Regions from separate parts of the Synechococcus sp. JA-3-3Ab genome, predicted to be linked through region 2. Evidence: predicted binding sites of a transcription regulator. Region 2 holds the regulator's gene; each other region holds the start of a gene.
The links. The regulator NtcA, encoded in region 2, controls nitrogen genes in cyanobacteria. The targets are predictions, from matches to a motif close to GTANCNNNNGNTAC.
Positions count from the first base shown of each region.

Region 1: urtA (urea ABC transporter substrate-binding protein) is a predicted target of NtcA. The motif match lies at 1,176-1,189, and genes of this name have one in related genera.
Region 3: CYA_RS02875 (ferredoxin--nitrite reductase) is a predicted target of NtcA. The motif match lies at 730-743, and genes of this name have one in related genera.

Region 1 covers NC_007775.1:1,935,530-1,937,798, forward strand. The annotation lists gene urtA (urea ABC transporter substrate-binding protein) at 1-918, opposite strand, end outside; gene CYA_RS09070 (S9 family peptidase) at 1,316-2,269, shown strand, end outside.
Region 2 covers NC_007775.1:1,798,788-1,801,056, reverse strand. The annotation lists gene CYA_RS08490 (M61 family metallopeptidase) at 1-248, opposite strand, end outside; gene ntcA (global nitrogen regulator NtcA) at 515-1,189, shown strand; gene leuB (3-isopropylmalate dehydrogenase) at 1,305-2,269, opposite strand, start outside.
Region 3 covers NC_007775.1:618,913-621,181, forward strand. The annotation lists gene CYA_RS02870 (CAP domain-containing protein) at 1-340, shown strand, start outside; gene CYA_RS02875 (ferredoxin--nitrite reductase) at 801-2,269, shown strand, end outside.

The DNA.
Region 1 (2,269 bases), 140 kb from region 2:
GAAAGCTTCCACAAACTTCTTGTTGGCAGGCGTATCCACCGTCATAAAGTAGTTCCAGGCGGCAAAGTGCCCTTCCAAAAATTCGGGGCCGATGGCCTGTACCTCTTCTTCGGCAATGCTGACGGACATGGAAGGATAGCGATCTGGCCCCAGCCCTGCCCCTTCCAGTTGTTTGAAAAAGGCCACGTTGCTGTCGCCGTTCAAGCTGTTGTAGATCACACCGCCATTGGGAAGAGCGGCCCGGATCTTGCTGATGATGGGGGTAACTTCTGTGCTGCCCAAAGGCAGATAGTCTTCACCCACCACTTTGCCCCCCAGGGCTTCCAACTGGGCCTTGATGATGGTGTTGGCCGTGCGGGGGAACACGTAGTCGGATCCCACCAGGAAGAACTCTTTGCCCTTGTTCTTGAGCAGCCATTCCACCGAAGGCTCGATCTGCTGGTTGGGGGCAGCGCCGGTGTAGAAGATGTTTTTGGAGCACTCTTGTCCTTCGTACTGCACGGGATACCAGAGCAGGTGCTGCTTGGATTCAAACACCGGCAACACGGCTTTGCGACTGGCCGAAGTCCAGCAGCCGAATACCGTTGCCACCTTGTCCACATCGATCAATTTGGTGGCTTTCTCGGCAAAGGTTGGCCAATCGGAAGCCCCATCCTCGATAATCGGCTCGATCTGCTTGCCCAAAACCCCACCGGCGGCATTGATCTCTTTGATAGCCAGCTTTTCGGCATCCACCACGCTGGTTTCCGAAATGGCCATGGTGCCGCTAAGGGAGTGCAAAATGCCAACGCGGATGGTCTCTCCCTGGGCGTAGGCGGGCACGGATCGCTTCACCCAGATCTGCGGCCCTAGGGCAGCCCCGGCTCCGGCCAGAGCGCCCATTTTCAGCACTTGACGACGATTAAATGATAGAGCCATCGGTGATCTCCGAAACGAAGTGAGTGCAAAGGGTATTAAGAAGTCCAGTTGTTGCAGCAGCCCGGCCAACAGAGGGAAGCACTTAGCTCATCACCTCGCCCATGTGTTGAACCTGCCCAACTGCGCTCAGCTGAGGCTTTCACCGAATGCCTTCCCAACGTCAACAGAGGAAAAGGCTAATCCTGCAGTCGAGAAAGCGCCGTGCGTCCCTGTTGCCTTAACGTGTTCCATCAAACCCATTCAGCCCGGAGAGAATTGTATCGCGGGATACCTTTTCCCAGAATCCGAGCCTGTTCTCGGCTCCCTTTCCCCACAGGCTGTAGGCAAAGGCAGGGATCCCTTGCTGCCGGCATAATAGGGGTTCTGGGGTCGAGAATTAGTTGAGAGTTAACAGCTTATGGTGCAACAGGCTGGCTATGGATCTTGGCGATCCCCGATTACCGCTGACCTGGTGGTGACGGGATCCCTACGGCTAGGGCAACCGGCTTGGGACAAGGGGGATCTCTACTGGACGGAGGGTCGCCCCCAGGAAAAGGGGCGCAACGTGCTGAGGCGGCAAGCTGCCGGTGGGGCGGTGCAGGAGCTGACGCCGGCCCCTTTTAACGTGCGCACCCGCGTGCACGAGTACGGCGGCGGGGCCTACTGGGTCTCTGAGGGGGTGGTGTATTTCTGCAACTTTGCCGATCAACGGCTCTACCGCCTGCTGCCGGGTTCGGATCCCCAGCCCCTGACGGAAGCAGGCCCCTATCGCTATGCAGATGGGGTGGTGGATCGGGCGCGTGGACGCATCCTCTGTGTGCGGGAGGATCACAGCCGCCAGGGAGAGCCGGAAAACAGCCTTGTCTCGATTGACTTAGCAAGTGGATCCCAGCAGATTTTGGCTTCTGGGCACGACTTCTACGCCAGCCCGCGCCTCAGTCCAGACGGCCAGAACTTGGTATGGCTGACCTGGGATCACCCCCAGATGCCCTGGGATGGGACGGAACTGTGGCGAGCAGAGGTGGCAGCAGATGGCACTCTAGGAGAGCCCCAAAAGCTAGCCGGTGGCCCTGCCGAGTCGATCTTCCAGCCCCAGTGGTCACCGCAAGGGGATCTCTACTTTGTTTCGGATCGCAGCGGCTGGTGGAACCTCTATCGCTGGGATCCCCAGGGCCCCATTCCCCTCTGTCCTATGGAAGCAGAGTTTGGAGAACCCCAGTGGGTGTTCGGCCTGAGCACCTACGGCTTTGCTGGGGATGGGCGCATTCTGGCCTGTTATGAACAAGACGGGCTGTCTCATCTGGCTTATCTGGATCCCCATTCAGGACAGTTGGCAGGGATCCCCTTGCCCTACACCCAGATCAGCGGTTTG
Region 2 (2,269 bases):
CGCCAGGCCAAAGGGATCCCTTGCTCCGTTGCTGCCTGAAACTCTTGCACATGGCGGGCATATTCCCGCACCAGGTAGGATCCCGGCGTCCACACCGGCAGCCGCAGTTGCAGAGGTACTTCTGGATCCACCTCTTGGATCTGTAGTTCCACCTCCAAAAGGTGATTGGCCGGCTCCGGCATCCGCACCGTGAAATGCTGACGGCTTAGCTGAGAAGGGGCGGCAACCCCACCCTGCGCGATCCCCATATAACTTTCCTCGCACCTCCCGCCTGCACCGTCCCAAAACAGTGCGCTAGAGGCATATCTTGGACAGGAGACAAGACTTCAAAGATGTAGCTCCTGCTACAAAGATATCCAAGCAGAGTCTTTTAGCTTAGGATAATCTTGCCGCCGAGGTCATTTTTGAGTCAAGGGTGGCTTGGGTCAATAGCGGGCAGCTCAACCCCGGCACTCCTGGCTGATCTTGTTGGGTTGATTCTAAGGGATAAACTGACCTTAAAAGGTTGAAGAATATGGCAGTGGCCATTGCAGAAAAATCTCTGGTTGCAGCCTTCAAACAGTTGGGAGGGCCTCACCATCCTCCGGTTATCGAAACGTTTGAGCGCGGTAAGACCATCTTCTTTCCTGGGGATCCGGCGGAGCGGGTTTACTTTTTGGTGAAAGGAGCTGTCAAGCTCTCGCGGGTCTACGAAATGGGGGAAGAAATTACCGTCGCTCTCCTGCGGGAAAACAGCATCTTTGGGGTGCTCTCCTTCATCACGGGGCAGCGCTCCGACCGCTTCTATCACGCGGTGGCCTTTACCCGCGTCGAGCTGCTCTCTCTGCCCATCGAACAGGTGGAAAAATCCTTGCGGGAGAACGCTGAGCTCTCCATGTTGCTCCTCAAGAGCCTGTCTTCCCGCATCTTGCAGACGGAGATGATGATCGAGACGCTGGCCCACCGCGACATGGGATCCCGTCTGGTCAGCTTTCTACTGATCCTCTGCCGCGACTTCGGGGTGCCCGGCCCCAATGGAGTCACCATCGATCTCAAGCTATCCCACCAGGCCATTGCGGAAGCGATCGGCTCCACTCGCGTCACCATCACTCGTCTGTTGGGGGAGCTGCGCAAGAAGAACTACATTTCCATCCACAAGAAAAAGATCACCGTCCACGACCCAATGCAGCTTGGCCATCGCTTTGCCTAGGGGGAGAAGCTGCCCCTAGGGCCGTTTCCAGGAATTTACCAGTCGGGACAATCCCTCCCTCTGGGAGAGGAGTAGCCGTGCCACCAGGGCAGGGCAGCGACGAGGGAACCTCCCCTCAACCACCAGGGGCTGAGAGCGATCCTTGGGGGGAGGCTTGCTGCTGGGCCAGAGCAGCCAAGATCTTTTCCCCCATTTCCCGACAGCCGACGAGGGTCATCCCCTCAGAGTAGATGTCGGCAGTGCGGTAGCCCTGGGCCAAAACCGCCTCGACGGCCTGTTCGATGCGGTCGGCAGCCTGGGGCTGATCCAAGGAGTAGCGCAGCAGCATTGCCCCGGAGAGCACCTGGGCAATGGGGTTGGCCTTGTCTTGTCCGGCAATATCCGGGGCTGACCCGTGTACGGGTTCGTACACCCCAGGGCCAGAGGATCCCAAAGAGGCAGAGGGCAACATGCCGATGGACCCGGTCAGCATCGCCGCCTCGTCGGAGAGGATATCCCCGAAGAGGTTCTCCGTGAGAATGACGTCAAACTGCTTGGGCCAGCGCACCAACTGCATGGCAGCATTATCGACGTACAGGTGGGACAGCTCCACGTCGGGGTACTCAGCCGCAATGGCGGTAACCCGCTCCCGCCACAGTTGTGACACTTCCAGGACATTGGCTTTATCCACCGAGCAGAGCTTGCGCCGGCGTTTGCGGGCCAGTTCAAAAGCCACACGGGCAATGCGATCCACCTCCGCCTCGCTGTAGGCCATGGTGTTCACACCCCGCCGGGATCCCTTGGCATCTGTGAAGATCCCTTTGGGTTGGCCGAAGTAGATGCCGCCGGTGAGCTCCCGCACCACCACCAGGTCGATCCCGGCAACCACCTCCGGCTTGAGGGAAGAGGCCTGCACCAGTTGCGGAAAGATCTTCACCGGGCGCAAGTTGGCAAACAGCCCCAGGCCCGCCCGCAAGCCCAACAAAGCCCGCTCAGGGCGCTTCTCCCGCGGCAGGGTGTCGTACTTAAAGTCGCCAACTGCCGCCAAGTAAACAGCATCGCTCTCCTGGGCCATTTTCAAGGTCTCTGGCGGCAAGGGAT
Region 3 (2,269 bases), 1.2 Mb from region 2:
TGACCTCAGCCAAGCCCAAATCCGCATCACCGATGCCGTCACAGGTGAGCCGGTGCCCGTTGGAGATATCCGGGTTGGGGATCCCGCCTTTGGCCTGGAAACTTTGACCTACTCCGTGGGTTCGATCCAGCCCAATCGCAACTACACCTTTGAAATTAGCGGCATTCGCCTCAACGGTGGCCCCCCCCGCAGCTACCGCTACACCACCGCTCTCTACGACTGCGATCCCCAAACTTCCCAACGGCCCGCACCCCTCACTGAAGGGCTGGGGATCCCGCCCCGTCTGCTCTGGCAGATGGAGCCTTTCAACTCTTTCAACCCTCTCAACCCTCTCAACTAGCTTTTCCTCACCCCTAGCCCCTTTCCCAAAGGGGAAAGAGGGGTCTGCTGCTGATACATTCACGCTGAACTCTCCTGAACATGGTTCAGGAAAGAAGCGATCGCATCCTGCCTATCTCTGAGCAGGAAGGCGGTATCCCGCAAAGCCCTGAGGAATACCCCCCGAGCGCTTTCCCCCTTCACTTCCCGGCAACCGTTGCGGTGGACTCAAGGATCAGGGGGAAACTTGGTCTACTATATCCCTCTCAATGACTTTTGCCAAACCGCCTAAAGCTCAGTAAATTCAGCAAAGTTCAGGGTTTTGGGGGTTAGAGGCATGCTCCTGGAAGACTGACTTTATGCATAAAGCGCAATTCGAGAATGACAAAACTGCATAACCTGTTACAAAGTGTAACTGCCAATACCAAAGTTAACGGTTCGTCATCGCTAGGGTAGCTAGTGTTCACCCCACGGCAGCGATCATGGCGAACCAATTTGAACGCCTCAAAAGCGAAAAGGATGGGCTGGCGGTCAAGGCCGAGCTGGAGGCGTTTGCCCGGATGGGTTGGGAGAACATTCCTGAAGACGACCGGGATCACCGCCTCAAGTGGCTGGGGATCTTCTTTCGCAAGCGCACCCCAGGTCAGTTCATGCTGCGGCTGCGCCTGCCCAATGGGATCCTAACCAGCGGCCAAATGCGGATGTTGGGCGCAATCATCCACCCCTATGGAGAACAGGGCGTAGCCGACATCACCACCCGGCAGAACCTGCAACTGCGCGGCATCCCCATTGAAGAAATGCCCCAGATCCTGGGCTACCTGAAAGAGGTAGGCCTGACCAGCATCCAGTCGGGCATGGACAACGTGCGCAACATCACGGGATCCCCTCTGGCCGGTATTGACCCGGATGAGCTGATCGATGTGCGCGGTCTCACCCGCAAGGTGCAGGACATGGTTACCAACAACGGCGAGGGCAACCCTTCCTTCAGCAACCTGCCGCGCAAGTTCAACATCGCCATCTGCGGTTGTCGCGACAACTCCGTGCATGCGGAGATCAACGACCTGGCCTTTGTGCCCGCCTTCAAAAATGGCCGCCTGGGCTTCAACGTCCTGGTGGGCGGCTTTTTCTCGGCTCGCCGCTGCGCCGAGGCAATTGGCCTAGATGTCTGGGTGGATCCCCGCGATGTAGTTCCCCTGTGCGAGGCGGTGCTGCTGGTCTACCGGGATCACGGCCTGCGGGCCAACCGGCAAAAGGCGCGGTTGATGTGGCTCATTGACGAGTGGGGCCTAGAGAAGTTCCGGGCGGCTGTGGAGCGCCAGATAGGCCACCCTCTGCCCAGGGCAGCGGAAAAAGACGAGGTGGTCTGGCACAAGCGGGATCTGCTGGGGGTGCATGCCCAGAAGCAGCCGGGCCTCAACTTTGTCGGCCTGCATGTGCCGGTGGGGCGGCTCAACGCCCTGGAGATGATGGAGCTGGCCCGCTTGGCGGAGGTGTACGGCTCCGGGGAGCTGCGGCTGACAGTGGAGCAGAACGTGCTCATCCCCAATGTGCCCGACTCCCGAGTGGCCCCGCTCCTCAAAGAGCCGCTCTTGAAGAAGTTCTCCCCCAACCCAGGGCCCTTGCAGCGGGGGTTGGTGTCCTGCACGGGCAACCAGTTCTGCAACTTTGCCCTTATCGAGACCAAAAACCGGGCTGTGGCCTTGATGGAGGAGCTGGAGGCGGAGCTGGAGATCCCCCAAACGGTGCGCATCCACTGGACGGGCTGCCCCAACTCCTGCGGCCAACCCCAAGTAGCCGATATCGGCCTTATGGGCACCACTGCTCGCAAGGACGGCAGGGTGGTGGAGGCCGTGGACATCTACATGGGGGGAGAGGTGGGCAAAGACGCCAAGCTGGGCGAATGCGTGCGCAAAGGGATCCCTTGCGAAGACCTCAAGCCGGTCTTGGTGGA